DNA from 2 places in the Afipia sp. P52-10 genome. Region 2 is predicted to be linked to the other one. Evidence: predicted binding sites of a transcription regulator. Region 2 holds the regulator's gene; the other holds the start of a gene.

Region 1 (8,111 bases), 730 kb from region 2:
CGACTGCCTCCGCGCAGGATTGGAAAAGCAAGTACCCGGAGCTGACGTTCGCAATCGTTCCGGCCGAGAATGCCTCGGGCGTGACCGAGCGCTGGACGCCGTTCATGGCCTATCTGTCGAAGGAGCTTAGCGTAAAGGTCAACCTTCGTATCGCCAATGATTATGCTGCGGTGATCGAAGGACAGCGCTCCGGCAACATTCACATCGCGAGCTATGGTTCGGCGTCGTTCGCACGCGCGCGTCTGACCGGTGTTCACACCGACGCCTTCGCCAATGACATCAACATCGACGGATCGACCGGCTACTACTCGGTTTTCTTCGTCAAGGCGAACGGCCCATACAAGTCGATCGACGACGTAAAGGGAAAGAACCTGGGTCTCGTTGATCCGAATTCGACCTCGGGCAACAACGTTCCGCGTTTCGAGCTGAACAAGATGGGCATTCCCGACGCTGAGGGCTATTTCGGCAAGGTGGTGTTTACCGGCAGCCACGAGAACGCCATGCTCGCGCTGTCGCAGGGCACGGTGGACGTTGCGGCCAATCAATGGACCAACGATAACGACTCGACGCTGCAGCAGATGCTCACCAAAGGCATGCTGAAGAACGCGGACGGCTCGGCGATGAAGAAGGACGACTTCCGTATCATTCACAAGTCCGCACCGATCATCAACGGTCCCTATGCCTACAACTCGGATCTGCCGGCTGAACTGAAGGCGGCGATCGCCAAGGCGTTCATGGATGCCCCGACCAAGGACAAGGCCGCGTTCGACAAGCTGTCGGATGGCCAGAAGAAGGGCTTCAATCCCGCCACGACCAAGGACTGGGATGGCACGATCGAGTTGATCAAGTTCGTCGACAGCCTGCGTAAGAAGAAGGCTTCCTGATTTCGCCATCGCAAGGAGCCGGATTCGTACGGGTCCGGCTCTTCGTTTCTCCTTTCCGATCGTTCGACCATCGTGACCGTCGCCGTCTCCGTTCTTCCTCAGGAGCAGCTTGCTGCCTTGCAGGAAACCTATCGCAAAGCCGTCGCGCGCAAGCGGTGGCGCATGATGCTGTCGGTTGCCGCGTTTGCTGCCGCCCTGATGGCCGCGGCCATCGGTGCAGAAGTCGAACCGGGCGTGCTGGTCGCCAAGATCGGCAATTTCTTCAGCTATTTCGATCGCATTTTTGTCCTCGATAACGGGGCGCGGGTCTGGACCGACGTATCCGAATGGTTCTGGGGCTGGCGCAAATGGCTCGCGCTGCTTGGTGAGACCTTGCTCATCAGCTATGTCGGCACGCTGACCGGCTTCGTGCTTGCCTTCGGCCTCAACTTTCTCGTCGCCGCCAACACGTCGCCTGCGTCCTGGGTTCGCTTTGCGGTCAAGCGCGTGCTGGAATTCAGCCGCACCGTTCCCGCCATCGTCTTCGCGCTGGTCTTCGTCATCGCCTTCGGGCTTGGCCCGATGGCCGGTGTCATCGCCATTGCGATTCACTCCACCGGCGCGCTCGGCAAGCTGTTTGCGGAGATCGTCGAGAATATTGACATGAAGCCGGTCGAGGGGATCCGCGCCACCGGCGCCAACTGGCTCTCCTGCATGCGTTTTGCAGTGGTGCCGCAAGTCATGCCGGGCTTTGCGAGCTATTCGCTGCTGCGATTCGAAATCAACGTGCGCGAGGCTTCGGTGATGGGCTTCGTCGGTGCAGGCGGCATCGGCCAAGAGCTGATCGTCGCGATCCGCAAGTTCTATTACTCCGATGTCAGTGCGTTGCTGATCATGATTATCGTCACCGTATTCGTCATCGATATCACCACCGGGTGGCTGCGTGGCCGTCTGTTTGGCGAGGAGGCGCGCGCATGAGCGTCAGGATGCCGTCGGACCCGCGGCAGGCTGCGCGGTATGCCGGGCTTGCGGTGCGGCCGGCATCGTCGCGATTTGTCGTTCCGACCGTGATGCTGGCTGCGTTCGCGTTGTTCGTGTTCGGCCTGAATGAACTGGACTTCTCGTTCCAGCGCATTCTTGCGGGCGTGCATCAGCTTGGCTGGATCACCTTGATGATGATGCCGCCGGATCCGGGCTCGTCGCTGCCGACCTATCTCGCGGCACTCGGCGAGACGTTATCGATCGCGCTGCTGGGCACGACGACAGCCGCGTTGCTCGCGCTCCCTGTCAGCCTACTCGCTGCGCGAAACATCATTCCATCTTGGATGATTCGTTTTCCGGTGCGCCGCTCGTTCGACACCATTCGCGGTATCGATACGCTGATCTGGGCATTGGTCTGGATCAATGTGGTGGGCCTTGGTCCGTTCGCCGGCGTGCTGGCGATCGCGGTGTCCGACTTCGGTGCTTTTGGCAAGCTGTTCTCGGAAGCTATCGAGGCTGCCGACAAGAAGCAGGTCGAGGGTATTCGCGCCTCCGGCGGCAGCGCGCTGCATGAAATCCGTTTCGGCGTGCTGCCACAGGTGATCCCGGTGATCGCCGGGCAAGTGCTCTATTTCATCGAATCGAATACGCGTTCAGCGACCATCATCGGCATCGTCGGCGCGGGCGGGATCGGTCTACAGCTTGCCGAGCAGATCCGCGTGCTCGAGTGGCAGAAGGTGTCGTTCATCATTCTGATGATTCTGCTGGCCGTGGCCGCGATCGATTGGATTTCATCGAAACTGCGCTTCGCCATCATCGGCCGCGCGGCGGCAATTCACTGACGCCTCCAAGTTAACGCCGCCAACTCAACTATCGACAACGAACTCGATCCGTTCGGCAGCGAAGCGCGAGTTCGTCGTCAGGAGCGGCTTGCCATCGGTATCCACATCGACGCTTTCCACCAGCAGCACGGGCCTGCCGAGTGCCAAGTCCAGCCGGGCGGCATCGGTGGCATTGACGATGGCCGCGGTCAGCCGCGTTGTCGCTCGCCGATAATCCTGAATGCCGAAATGTGACAGCGTCCGCGTCATCGAACGTGTGCGCTGATAGACGGTAGCGGCGTCGGGAAAGCGGTCGGCGGGCAACCAGCTTGTCGCGGTGCTGATCGGTGTACGATCGGCGGAGCGGAGGGTTTCCAGCCGCACCAGCGGAGTTCCGACCTTGACCGCCAAGCGCTTGGCGAGTGCGCGATCGGCCTCGTCCATTGTGTGTGCAATGAGCTGGGCGCGGGCTTCGCGACCGCCGGCGTGGATGTTCTCGGAAAACCGTGTCCGGCTTTTCAGCGGGTAGGCGAGGCGGGGTGCTTCGACATATGTGCCGCTGCCGCGTTCGGCTCGCACGAGGCCACGCTCGGCGAGCGTCGCCAGCGCGCGGCGCACGGTGTGGCGGTTGACTCGGTAGCTCTCGGCAATCTCCATCTCGCCGGGCAGCTTTTCGCCCGACATATAGAGACCTTCGGCGATGCCGCGTTCGATCTGGTCGGCAACCCGCCGCCACAGCGCGACGCCGGAACGCGTATCCTGCGTGTCGCTCATCGCGGCTCCGTCGGCGCGGCGTGGCCCTCTGCAAAAATCATGGTGGCGTCACGAATTCGTCATGGCCTTTGTCTATGAAGTTGTCTAGTAGCATAGACAACTTCACAACGGCAAGGTCGGCGTCGTTCATGTCCATTCAGCAGCAGGTCAAGGCAGAGCCGGCGCGCCGCGAGGCGATGGCGGTGCTGGCGAATTCTCCCACCGAAACGCTGGCGGCGCTGGTCGCGTCGCTGCCGCCGCCCGCCTACGAAACAATCCGCACCGCAGAGCAGGGGCTCGTCATGGTGCGCGGCCGGGTTGGCGGCGACGGCGCGCCGTTCAATCTCGGCGAGGCCACGGTCTCGCGTGCGGCGGTCCGGCTCGCCGGTGGCGAAGTCGGCTTCGGCTATGTGCTTGGCCGCGATGGCGAGAAGGCAAACCTGATCGCGCTCTGTGACGCGATGATCCAGGCGTCGGCGTACCGTGGTGATGTCGAGGCCAAGGTGCTGGCGCCGCTGCGCGAGCAGCTTGCTGCGCGGCGGGAAGAGCGCGCAGCGCAAGTCGCGGCAACGCGGGTCAATTTCTACACGATGGTGCGGGGCGAGGGCTGATCATGGCGATGGTCGAAGAATTAGGCGCGGGTTTCGCCGACAAGGTGATGTCGGCACAGACGACATTCCGCACCGTGATGAATGCGATGGCATGTCCCGGAACCGTGCATCGGATCGATGCGGTTCTCGACGCGCCCGCTCCGATGCTGGCCGGAACGGCAGCGATTGCGTTGACCCTGTTCGATCACGACACGACGCTGTGGCTGGATGCGCCGTTCACAGCCTCAACCGCGGTGGCCAAGTGGCTCAAGTTCCATACCGGCGCGCCGCTGGTGACCAGCCCCTCCTATTGTAGCTTCGCGCTGATCGCGCAGCCGAAGCGGCTTCCGGATTTCGAACAGTTCTGCCTCGGCAGCGATGCCTACCCGGATCGTTCGACGACATTGATCCTGCAGATCGAGCAGCTCTCGGTCGGTCAGACATTCGAATTGAGCGGTCCGGGCATCGACGGCGGCGCGACGCTGCGTGCCGCTGGCCTACCGGATGACCTGGTCGATCGGTTGGCCCTCAATCGCGAGCTGTTCCCACGCGGGGTCGATCTCGTGCTGGTCGCCGGAAACCAGGTGGCGGCACTGCCGCGCACCACTCGCGTCGTTCGCAGGGAGGCTTGAAGCATGTATGTGGCGGTGAAGGGCGGCGAACGTGCCATCGAGAACGCGCATCGGCTGCTGGCGCATGAGCGCCGCGGTGATCCGAATGTGCCGGAGCTATCGCTGGCGCAGATTTCCGAACAGCTCAGCCTGGGCGTTGACCGGGTGATGACGGAGGGATCGCTTTACGATCGCGAGCTTGCGGCGCTGGCGATCAAGCAGGCGCGGGGCGATCTGATCGAGGCGATCTTCCTGCTGCGTGCGTTCCGCGCCACGCTGCCACGCTTCGGCGCCACCGAGCCGGTCGAGACTGGGGCAATGCGGGTGGCGCGGCGGATCTCATCCACCTTCAAGGATGTCCCGGGCGGCCAGGTGCTGGGGCCGACCTTCGATTACACGCACCGTCTGCTCGATCCGGCATTGACCGGCGAAACCGCGCGGCAAGCGCCTGCGGTGGCCGAGGCCGATATCGGTGCAATGCCGCGCGTCACCGATATCCTCGGCCGTGACGGCTTGATCGAACCGTCGCCTGCGGGCGACCCTGAAAGGCCAGTCGGTGATCTGACCCGTGAGCCGTTGGATTTCCCGGCCGAGCGCGACCTGCGTCTGCAGAATCTTGCTCGCGGCGACGAAGGCTTCCTGCTCGCGCTTGGCTACTCGACGCAGCGCGGTTACGGCCGCACCCATCCGTTCGCGGGCGAAATTCGTTTCGGCGAAGTGGAGGTCGAGTTCTTTGCGGAGGATGCAGGCTTTGCCGTGCCGCTCGGTTCAATCGAGCTGACCGAATGTCAGATGGTCAACCAGTTCAAGGGCTCGGCCACGGAGCCACCGTGCTTCACCCGTGGGTACGGTCTCGCTTTCGGTCAAGCCGAACGCAAGACGATGTCGATGGCGCTGGTGGATCGCGCGTTGCGTGCTCGCGAACTGGGCGAGGATGTCACCGCGCCCGCGCAGGACGAGGAGTTCGTGCTGTCGCATTCGGACAACGTGCAGGCCACCGGTTTCGTCGAGCATCTGAAGTTGCCGCATTACGTCGATTTCCAGTCCGAACTCGGCCTGCTGCGCAAGCTGCGCGTCGATTTCGTCAAAGCGGCAGAATCTGCCGCCGTGCAGGAGGCCGCGGAATGAACGCGCCAGCTTATAACTTCGCCTATCTCGACGAACAGACCAAACGGATGATCCGCCGGGCGATCCTGAAGGCGATCGCAATTCCCGGCTATCAGGTGCCGTTCGCGAGCCGCGAGATGCCGATGCCATATGGCTGGGGCACGGGTGGTGTACAGGTGACGGCGTCGATCTTGGGTCATGATGACGTATTGAAGGTGATCGATCAGGGTTCCGACGACACCACCAACGCGATCTCGATCCGCAAGTTCTTCGAGAAGACCGCTGGCGTCGCCACCACCACCAGCACGACGGACGCGACGGTGATCCAGACCCGGCATCGGATTCCGGAAGCGGCGCTGCATGCAGGGCAGGTGCTGGTCTATCAGGTGCCGATCCCGGAGCCCTTGCGCTTCCTCGAGCCGCGCGAGACGGAGACGCGGCGGATGCACGCGCTCGCCGAATACGGGCTGATGCATGTGAAGTTGTACGAGGACATCGCCCGTCACGGCCATATCGCCACGAGCTATGCCTATCCAGTGAAGGTCAATGCCCGCTATGTGATGGACCCGTCGCCGACGCCGAAGTTTGACAATCCGAAGATGAACGATTGTCCGGCGTTGCAGCTGTTCGGCGCAGGTCGCGAGAAGCGGATCTATGCGGTGCCGCCCTATACGACCGTGGTCTCGCTCGATTTCGAGGACCATCCGTTCGAGCGCTACCGGCACAATGCGCCATGTACGTTGTGCGGCGCCGATGATTCCTATCTCGATGAGGTGGTGATCGACGACAGGGGCGGACGGATGTTCGTCTGCTCCGATACTGATCACTGCGAAACACGTCGTGCCACAGGCTGTCGCGGCGTCCAACCGGAGGCAGCAGAATGAGTGCCGTCGATCAACCGCTGCTGATTGCTGATAGCCTCGGAAAGACCTACGGCCGGCATCTGGCGTGTCGTGACGTATCGTTTACGCTTCATGAGGGCGAGGTGCTGGCCATCGTCGGCGAATCCGGCTCCGGAAAGTCGACGTTGCTGCAGATGCTCTCGACGCAGATGGAGCCCACCACCGGTCGCGTCTGCTACCGCATGCGCGATGGCGCGACGCGGGATCTGACGAGCCTCGGCGAGGCCGAGCGCCGTTTTCTGTTCCGCACCGATTGGGGCTACGTCCATCAGGATCCGGCGATGGGCCTGCGCATGAAGGTGTCCGCCGGCGCCAATGTCGGCGAGCGGCTGATGGCTGTCGGCTGGCAGCACTACGGCAAGATCCGCAACACGGCCGAATCGTGGTTGCGCCGGGTGGAGATCGAGGTCGGCCGCATCGACGATTCGCCGCGCACCTATTCGGGGGGCATGCGCCAGCGGCTGCAGATCGCCCGCAATCTCGTTACCCAGCCGCGGCTGATCTTCATGGACGAGCCGACCGGCGGCCTCGACGTCTCGGTGCAGGCGCGCCTGCTCGACCTGTTGCGCGGCCTCGTTGCCGAGCTGGGCCTTGCGGTGATCATCGTCACCCACGACCTGGCTGTCGCCCGGCTGCTGTCGCACCGGATCATGGTGATGAAGGAGGGACGCGTGATCGAGGCCGGCCTCACCGATCAGGTGTTGGACGATCCGCGCAAGCCCTATACCCAACTGCTCGTCTCGTCGATTCTGCCCGCGTGAGGATGAAATGACCGCAATGATCCAGGTTTCGAATGCGGCAAAGGCCTTCACAATGCATTTGCAGGGCGGCGTGCGCCTGCCTGTCGTGGCCAACGTGTCGTTCCATGTCGATGCCGGCGAGTGTGTGGTGCTTGGGGGACCCTCCGGCGCGGGCAAGTCGTCGATTCTGAAGATGATCTTTGGCAACTACCGGTGCGATGCAGGGCAGATCGGTATTCGCCATCACGGTCGGTCCATCGACATCGCGCATGCCGAGCCGCGCCAGGTGCTGGAGCTGCGTCGTGACACGATTGGCTATGTCAGCCAGTTCTTGCGCGCGGTGCCGCGCGTGCCGGCGCTGGATGTGGTGGCCGAGCCGCTGATCGCCGCCGGCGTTGCCCGCGAGGAGGCGCACGAACGCGCGGGAGCCTTGCTGACGCGTCTCAACATTGCCGAGCGGCTCTGGAGCTTGCCGCCGGCGACTTTCTCCGGCGGCGAGCAGCAGCGGGTCAACATCGCGCGTGGCTTCGTTTCCGAACGGCCGATCCTGCTGCTCGATGAGCCGACCGCCTCGCTCGACGCCATCAACCGCGCGATCGTCGTCGAACTGATCGGCGAGCGCAAACGGACCGGCACCGCGATGCTGGCAATCGTGCACGATGACGATGTACGTGCGCGGATCGCCGATCGGCTGATCGATGTTGCCGGGTTCGCGGCCGCGGCTTGAGGAGCATGAGCGACAT
Region 2 (8,111 bases):
CATGGGCGCGCTCGGCCCGATCTACGGGACGCTCGTCACCTCGGTCATCGCCATGTTGATTGCCGTGCCGGTCGGTCTCGGCATCGCCGTCTTCCTCACCGAACTCTGCCCGCAATGGCTGCGCCGGCCGATCGGCATCGCCGTCGAACTGCTCGCCGGCATTCCCTCGATCATCTACGGCATGTGGGGCTTCTTCGTGCTCGGCCCGTTCCTGGCGCACACGTTCCAGCCGTTCATGATCAGCATCTTCGAGGGCGTTCCGGTGCTCGGTGCGGTCTTCGCGGGCCCGCCATCCTATCTCAGCCTGTTCAACGCCTCGCTGATCCTGGCGATCATGGTGCTGCCATTCATCACTGCGGTCTCGCGCGACGTGTTCGCGACCGTTCCGCCGGTGCTGAAGGAGGCGGCCTACGGCGTCGGCTGCACAACCTGGGAAGTGATCCGCTACGTGGTGATCCCCTACACCCGCGTCGGCGTGATCGGCGGCGTCATGCTGGCGCTCGGCCGCGCGCTCGGCGAAACGATGGCGGTGACGTTCATCATCGGCAACTCGTTCCGCGTCTCCTCGTCGATCTTCGCGCCGGGCACGACGATCTCGGCGGCGATCGCCTCGGAGTTTGCCGAGAGCGACGGCCTGCACCAGTCGTCGCTGATCCTGCTCGGCCTGCTGCTGTTCATTCTGACATTCTTCGTGCTCGCTGCGGCGCGGCTGATGCTGCTGCGACTCGAGCGCAAGGCGGGGAAGTGACGCCATGACCATCGCCGATACCAGCGTTCCGGCTGCCAATCCGATCTATAGCCGCCGCCGGCGGGCGGACGTCATCGTGCGCCTGCTCTGCGTCGGTGCGGCGCTGTTCGGCGTGAGCTGGCTCGCGCTGATCCTGTTCACGTTGTTCTGGAACGGGCTTGCCGGCATCAGCCTGCAGATCTTCACGGAGATGACACCGCCGCCGGGCTCCAACAGCGGCGGCCTGCTCAATGCCATCGTCGGTTCGCTGCTCATGACGTTGATCGGCGTCGGCATCGGCGCGCCGCTTGGCCTGTTCGCCGGCACTTACATGGCCGAGTACGGCCGTCACGACCAGCTCACCTCGGTCGTCCGCTTCATCAACGACATTCTGCTGAGCGCGCCGTCGATCATCATCGGTCTGTTCGTCTACGGCGCGGTGGTGGTGCCGATGGGCGGCTTCTCGGCGCTCGCCGGTGCGCTGGCGCTGGCGGTGATCGTCATTCCGGTGGTGGTGCGCACCACCGAGGACATGCTGCTGCTGGTGCCCAATCCGCTGCGCGAGGCGGCGTCCGCCCTCGGCCTGCCGCGGTCGCTGGTGATCCGCCGCGTCGCCTATCGCGCCGCCCGCGCCGGCATCATCACCGGCGTTCTGCTCGCCACCGCCCGCGTGGCAGGTGAAACCGCGCCGCTGTTGTTCACGGCGCTGTCGAACCAGTTCTGGAGCCTCGATCTCACCAAGACGATGGCCAACCTGCCGGTCACCATCAACAACTTCGTGCAGAGTCCTTACGACTACTGGAAGCAGCTCGCCTGGGCGGGCGCGCTGATCATCACGCTTGCAGTTCTGGCCCTGAATATCGGTGCGCGTATCCTTGGCGCCGAAAGGACGAATAAATGAGCAGCCTCAACGTTTCCGTCGATCTTCCTCAGACGTCGGCGCCGCCGATGTCGGCCACCGCCGACAGCACGCCGAAGATCACCGTTCGCGACCTCAACTTCTTCTACGGCGACGCGCGTGCGCTGAAGAACATCAACCTGACGCTCGGCACCAACCGCGTCACGGCCTTCATCGGCCCGTCGGGGTGCGGCAAGTCCACCTTGCTGCGCATCTTCAACCGGATGTACGATCTGTATCCGGGCCAGCGCGCGGAAGGGCAGATCCTGCTCGACAAGACCAATATTCTGGACCCGAAGCTCGATCTCAATCTCTTGCGCGCGCGGGTCGGCATGGTGTTCCAGAAGCCGACGCCGTTTCCGATGACGATCTACGAGAACATCGCTTTCGGCATCCGCCTGTACGAGAAGATCTCCCGGTCGGAGATGGACGATCGCGTCGAGGCGGCGCTACGCGGCGGTGCGCTCTGGGACGAGGTGAAGGACAAGCTCAATGCCTCGGGCCTCAGCCTGTCGGGCGGCCAGCAGCAGCGGCTGTGCATCGCGCGGACCATTGCGGTGCGCCCGGAGGTGATCCTGTTCGACGAGCCGTGCTCGGCGCTCGATCCGATCTCGACCGCCAAGATCGAAGAGCTGATCAACGGCCTGAAGGAAGATTATACGATCGCGATCGTGACCCATAATATGCAGCAGGCCGCGCGCGTGTCGGACTATACGGCGTTCATGTATCTCGGCGAGCTGATCGAGTTCGACGCGACTAACAAGATCTTCACCTCGCCGTCGGATCGCCGGACGCAAGATTACATTACCGGCCGGTTCGGTTGAGCCGCGCTTTTTGGAGATGGTCATGGCTTCAGAACATACCGCAAAGGCATTCGACGCCGATCTGCAGGAGCTCGCGCGTCTGGTTGCCGAGATGGGCGGCCTGGCCGAGCGCCAGATCGGCGACTCCGTCGACGCGCTGGTGCGCCGCGATGCCGCGCTCGCCAAGCAGGTCGTCGAACTCGATACCGAGATCGACAGGCTGCAGCATCAGATCGAGGAGCGGGCGGTGCTGACGATCGCCCGCCGCCAGCCGATGGCGGTCGACCTGCGCGAGATCGTTGGCGCGTTGCGCGTCGCCACCGACCTGGAGCGGATCGGCGACCTCGCCAAGAACATCGGCAAGCGGGTCAACCAGCTTGATGGCGATTTTCATCCGATGAAGCTGATCCGCGGCCTCGAGCATATGACGGCGCTGGTGCAGTCGCAGATCAAGTCGGTGCTGGATGCCTATGCCGCACACGATCTGCCGGCGGCGATGGCGGTGTGGAAGGGCGACGAGGAGGTCGATGCGATCTGCACCTCTTTGTTCCGCGAATTGCTCACCTACATGATGGAAGACCCGCGCAACATCTCGTTCTGTATCCACCTGATGTTCTGCGCCAAGAATATCGAGCGGATCGGCGATCACGCCACCAACATCGCCGAGACGGTGTTCTACATGATCGAAGGTCAGCAGATCTCCGACAAGCGCCCGAAGGGCGATATGACCAGCTTCGCCGCGATGGCGCCTGGCAACTAAGCGAACGACAGGGGTTTCATGAACGCACGGATTCTGGTTGTCGAAGACGAAGAGGCGCTGACGACGCTCTTGCGTTACAATCTCGACGCGGAAGGCTACGACGTCGAAACCGTCGGGCGTGGCGACGAAGCCGATACGCGCTTGAAGGAGCGTGTGCCCGACCTGGTGGTGCTCGACTGGATGCTGCCGGGGCTCTCCGGCATCGAACTGTGCCGCCGCCTGCGGGCCCGTCCTGAAACGCGGCAGTTGCCGATCATCATGCTGACCGCGCGCGGCGAGGAAAGCGAGCGAGTGCGCGGGCTCGCCACCGGCGCCGACGACTATATCGTCAAGCCGTTCTCAGTGCCGGAGCTGTTGGCGCGCGTGCGCGGCCTGTTGCGCCGCGCCTCGCCGGAGCGGATGGCCAACGTGCTGTCCTGGGGCGACCTGGAGCTCGATCGCGAGAAGCGTCGCGTCTCCCGCGCGGGCCAGCCGATCGAACTCGGTCCGACCGAGTATCGCCTGCTCGAGTTCTTCCTTGAGCATCCGGGCCGCGTGTTCAGCCGCGAGCAACTGCTCGACAGCGTCTGGGGCCGGGACATCTACATCGACGAACGCACCGTCGATGTGCATATCGGCCGTCTGCGCAAGCTGTTGAACTCCGGCCGGGCGATCGATCCGATCCGCACCGTGCGCGGCGCGGGCTATGCTCTCGACGATCGTTTCGGCAAGGTGGAGCAGCAGCAGTAGCGGCAGCCCGCATGCGGTGACACCAGCAGCATAACAACGCAGAAGGGCCTGACTTTAAGTCAGGCCCTTTGTTTTTGTTCGTTTCGGTCGTTCGCTTGCGCCTCAGCGCGGCCGCGACGGGTTCCGGCGGCGGTCCGCAGCCGGCTGATAGGCGACTCGGGAGTGATGGCCGCAGTAGGGAAGACCGGTGAGCGACTTGCCGCCACAGAAGAAAAAGTCGGCGCTGCCGGGATCGCCGACCGGCCAGTGGCAGGTATCTTCGGTGAGTTCCAGGAGCGTCTTGCGTTGACTCATCGGAACCACGTTGTCGAAGGCGATCGGATCGGCCTCGACTTCCATCTCGAAGGCATGAGCCAGCGCGGTGTTGCCGCGTGAGACCGGACGCGAGATGCGCATGATGTGCTGGGCGGGCCGCGCCTTGCGCGGACGCGGGACGGATGTGGACGGTGACTTGGCGCGGCCGGAGAGTCCGAGCCGATGGACTTTGCCGATCACGGCATTGCGCGTGACATTGCCGAGTTCAGCCGCGATCTGGCTTGCCGAAAGCCCCGCTTCCCAGAGCTTCTTGAGTTGCTCCACGCGCTCGTCGGACCAGGTAATGACTGTCATCGCCTTCTTCCCTTGTTGTCGCATGCGCGTTGCGCGCACATGTGACTGGAACCTCCGGCGCGATTTCGCCGGCCTCGGGCCGCTGAATCCCTCCTCCCTCGCCGGAATCGCCTTTAACGACCGGACGCTACGCCTTAACAAAAACGACCTGAGGGGGCAGAACCGCTGCACGAGATGTCGTGTCTTATGGCCCAAACGCTACAATATGCGCTGACTCGCGCGCAAGAGTCCGGGGCTGTGAATTCCGACATGAGCTGTGAAGAAATCAGCAAAATGGGCTTTTTCTACGGTCGCCGTGACCGAACTGCCGCTGTTGACAGTTCGCGGCCCACCAATAGAATGTTGCCTGTGCCGCCTTGGAAGGGCGGCACTTTTATTTCGGGCCGACGCCAAAGCCTAGCGCACTCAATATGATGCCGGGCACGAAGCGCCCCCCTGATCCAATGAACCAGGTCGCCATGAACCAGATCGCACAGACCCATCTGCTTCCCGTTTTCGCCCGTGCCGACGTCGCCTTCGAGCGCGGCGAGGGGGCGTGGCTGATCGCGACGAACGGCGATCGTTATCTCGATTTCGGCAGCGGCGTCGCAGTCAATGCGCTCGGCCATGCACATCCGCATCTGGTCAAGGCGATGACCGAGCAGCTCGGCAAGGTCTGGCACGTCTCCAACCTCTATTCGATGCCCGACGGCGAGAAGCTCGCGCGCCGGCTGTGCGAGGCGAGCTTTGCCGACGTCGCCTTCTTCTGCAACTCCGGCGCCGAAGCGGTGGAGTGCGCGATCAAGATGGCGCGCAAGTATCAGCATGCGAGCGGCAAGGGCGAACGCTATCGCATCATCACGTTCGAAGGCGCATTCCATGGCCGCACGCTTGCGACCATCGCCGCCGGCGGCCAGGCGAAATATCTCGAAGGCTTCGGCCCGCCGGTCGAAGGCTTCGATCAGGTGCCGCTCGGCGACATCGAGGCGGTCAAGACGGCGATCGGTCCGCAGACCGCGGCGATCATGATCGAGCCGCTGCAGGGCGAGGGCGGCGTGCGTTCGCCATCGCCGCAGTTCTTCAAGGCGCTGCGCGAGCTGTGCGACCGTAACGGGCTGCTGCTGGTGTTCGACGAGGTGCAGACCGGCATGGGCCGCACCGGTGAGATTTTCGCCTACAAGCGGACCGGCGTGACGCCGGACATCATGTCGCTCGCCAAGGCGCTCGGTGGCGGCTTCCCGATCGGTGCATGCCTTGCAACGAAGGAAGCGGCCAAGGGTATGACGGCCGGCACGCATGGCTCCACCTTCGGCGGCAATCCGCTGGCGATGACGGCAGCCAATGCGGTGCTCGACGTGATGCTGGCGCCGGGCTTCGTCGACCATGTGCAGCGCATGTCGCTGTTGCTGAAGCAGAAGCTCGCGGGCATCTGCGATCGCCATCCCGACATCCTCAGCGAGGTGCGCGGCGAGGGGCTGTTGCTCGGCGTCAAGGCGGTGATCCCGGCCGGCGATCTCGGCAATGCGCTGCGCGACGAGAAGCTGCTGACGGTTGCGGCCGGTGACAATGTGCTGCGCATGCTGCCGCCGCTGATCGTCAGCGAGGCGGAGATCGACGAGGCGGTGCAGCGCATCGAGCGGGCCTGCGCCAAGCTGAGCGCTGCCGCGAAGCGGGGAGTGGCCTGACGTGAACATGCCGCCTCGTCATTTTCTCGATATCAGCGCATTACCGCAGGCCGACCTGCGGGCGATGCTGGACACCAGCCTCGCGTTGAAGACTCGGCGCAAGCAGGGGCTGAACGGCACCGCCGACCGTCCGCTCGCGGGCAAGACGCTGGCGATGATCTTTGAAAAGCCCTCAACGCGAACGCGGGTGTCGTTCGACGTCGGCATGCGCCAGCTCGGCGGCGAGGCGATCATGCTGACCGGCGCCGAGATGCAACTCGGCCGCGGCGAGACGATCGCCGACACCGCACGGGTGCTGTCGCGCTATGTCGACGCCATCATGATCCGTATCCTCAGCCACGATGCGCTGCTGGAACTCGCCGAGCACGCCACCGTGCCGGTGATCAACGGGCTGACGCGGTTGTCGCATCCGTGCCAGGTGATGGCCGACGTGATGACCTATGAGGAGCATCGCGGGCCTATCACCGGACGCACCGTGGCCTGGAGCGGCGACGACAACAACGTGCTGGCCTCCTGGGTGCATGCGGCGCAGCGCTTCGATTTCAAGCTCAACGTCGCGACCCCGCCGGAACTGGCGCCGAAGAAGCCGCTGAAGGATTGGATCAAGCTGAACAATGCCGCGGTGCGGCTCGGCAACGACCCGGAGGAGATGGTGCGCGATGCCGACTGCGTCGTCACCGATACCTGGGTCTCGATGGGGGATAAGGATGGCGAGCATCGCCACAACCTGTTGCGGCGCTATCAGGTCAATGCCAAGCTGATGTCGTTGGCCAAGCCCGACGCGCTGTTCATGCATTGTCTGCCAGCGCACCGTGGCGAGGAGGTGACCGATGAGGTCATCGATGGTCCACAGTCGGTGGTGTTTGATGAGGCCGAGAACCGCCTGCACGCGCAAAAAGGTATTCTTGCCTGGTGTTTTAACGCGGCGAAGCCGGAATGACGGATGACACTCTCGTTCGCGAGCCGTCGGCAGCGCCGCTGCACGACGCGCTGATTCCATTCGAGGTCGCCTCGCTCGACCTGCGCGGCCGGCTGGTCAAGCTCGGCCCGGCGCTGGACGATATCCTGACCAAGCACGCTTATCCGCCCGCGGTGAGCAAGGTGCTCGGCGAGGCGATCGTGCTCACCTCGCTGCTCGGCTCGTCGTTGAAGTTCGAAGGGCGCTTCATCCTGCAGACCCAGACCGACGGTCCGATCTCGATGATCGTCGTCAACTTCACGGCGCCGGACAAGCTGCGCGCCTATGCGCGCTTCGATACCACGCGATTGAAGTTCGGCCAGACCACCGGCGAACTGCTGGGCAAGGGCCATCTGGCGATGACCATCGATCAGGGCTCGGACATGAGCCGCTATCAGGGGCTGGTGGCGCTGGACGGCGGCGATCTGGAAGCGGCCGCGCACGAATACTTCCTGCGCTCGGAGCAGATTCCGACGCGTGTGCGGCTTGCGGTTGGCGAGGAGCTGCGTGGGCAGGGCGGGCCCCGTCATCGTTGGCGTGCTGGCGGATTGCTGCTGCAGTTCCTGCCGAAATCGCCGGAGCGCGCGCGGCAGGCGGATCTGCATCCAGGCGATGCGCCGGAAGGAACCGAGCCGCACACCACCGAGGTCGATGACGCCTGGGTCGAGGGTCAGTCGCTGATGCAGACGGTGGAGGATGTCGAACTGATCGATCCGGAGCTGTCCGGCGAGCGGCTGCTGTTCCGCCTGTTCCATGAGCGCGGCGTGCGGGTGTTTCAGCCGCAGCATGTCCAGGCCAAGTGCTCGTGTTCGCGCCAGGCGGTGGAGGGCATGCTGAAGGGCTTCACCAAGCGCGAGCGGATCGAGATGGTGAAGGACAGCAAGATCGAGGTGACCTGCGAATTCTGCTCCTCGGTCTACACGTTCACGCCGGAAGAGGCCGACGCGGTTTGACGCGCGAGTG

What was found. Region 2 encodes PhoB, which activates phosphate uptake and scavenging genes when phosphate is short. Its sites were predicted from a motif close to TGTCATNNANCTGTCAT; they were not measured.
Region 1: a site for PhoB is predicted at 3,486-3,502, ahead of phnF (phosphonate metabolism transcriptional regulator PhnF). Genes of this name have one in related genera too.

What each region holds. Positions count from the first base shown of each region.
Region 1 is NZ_AZSJ01000003.1:255,177-263,287, reverse strand. Features, by position in the region: gene phnD (phosphonate ABC transporter substrate-binding protein) at 1-884, shown strand, start outside; gene phnE (phosphonate ABC transporter, permease protein PhnE) at 957-1,841, shown strand; gene phnE (phosphonate ABC transporter, permease protein PhnE) at 1,838-2,686, shown strand; gene phnF (phosphonate metabolism transcriptional regulator PhnF) at 2,711-3,439, opposite strand; gene phnG (phosphonate C-P lyase system protein PhnG) at 3,568-4,029, shown strand; gene phnH (phosphonate C-P lyase system protein PhnH) at 4,032-4,640, shown strand; gene X566_RS02645 (carbon-phosphorus lyase complex subunit PhnI) at 4,644-5,747, shown strand; gene X566_RS02640 (alpha-D-ribose 1-methylphosphonate 5-phosphate C-P-lyase PhnJ) at 5,744-6,610, shown strand; gene phnK (phosphonate C-P lyase system protein PhnK) at 6,607-7,389, shown strand; gene phnL (phosphonate C-P lyase system protein PhnL) at 7,397-8,095, shown strand; gene X566_RS02625 (alpha-D-ribose 1-methylphosphonate 5-triphosphate diphosphatase) at 8,110-8,111, shown strand, end outside.
Region 2 is NZ_AZSJ01000003.1:986,559-994,669, reverse strand. Features, by position in the region: gene pstC (phosphate ABC transporter permease subunit PstC) at 1-748, shown strand, start outside; gene pstA (phosphate ABC transporter permease PstA) at 753-1,628, shown strand; gene pstB (phosphate ABC transporter ATP-binding protein PstB) at 1,676-2,449, shown strand; gene phoU (phosphate signaling complex protein PhoU) at 2,472-3,188, shown strand; gene phoB (phosphate regulon transcriptional regulator PhoB) at 3,207-3,917, shown strand; gene X566_RS05980 (GcrA family cell cycle regulator) at 4,020-4,526, opposite strand; gene X566_RS05975 (aspartate aminotransferase family protein) at 4,985-6,190, shown strand; gene argF (ornithine carbamoyltransferase) at 6,198-7,130, shown strand; gene X566_RS05965 (Hsp33 family molecular chaperone) at 7,127-8,101, shown strand.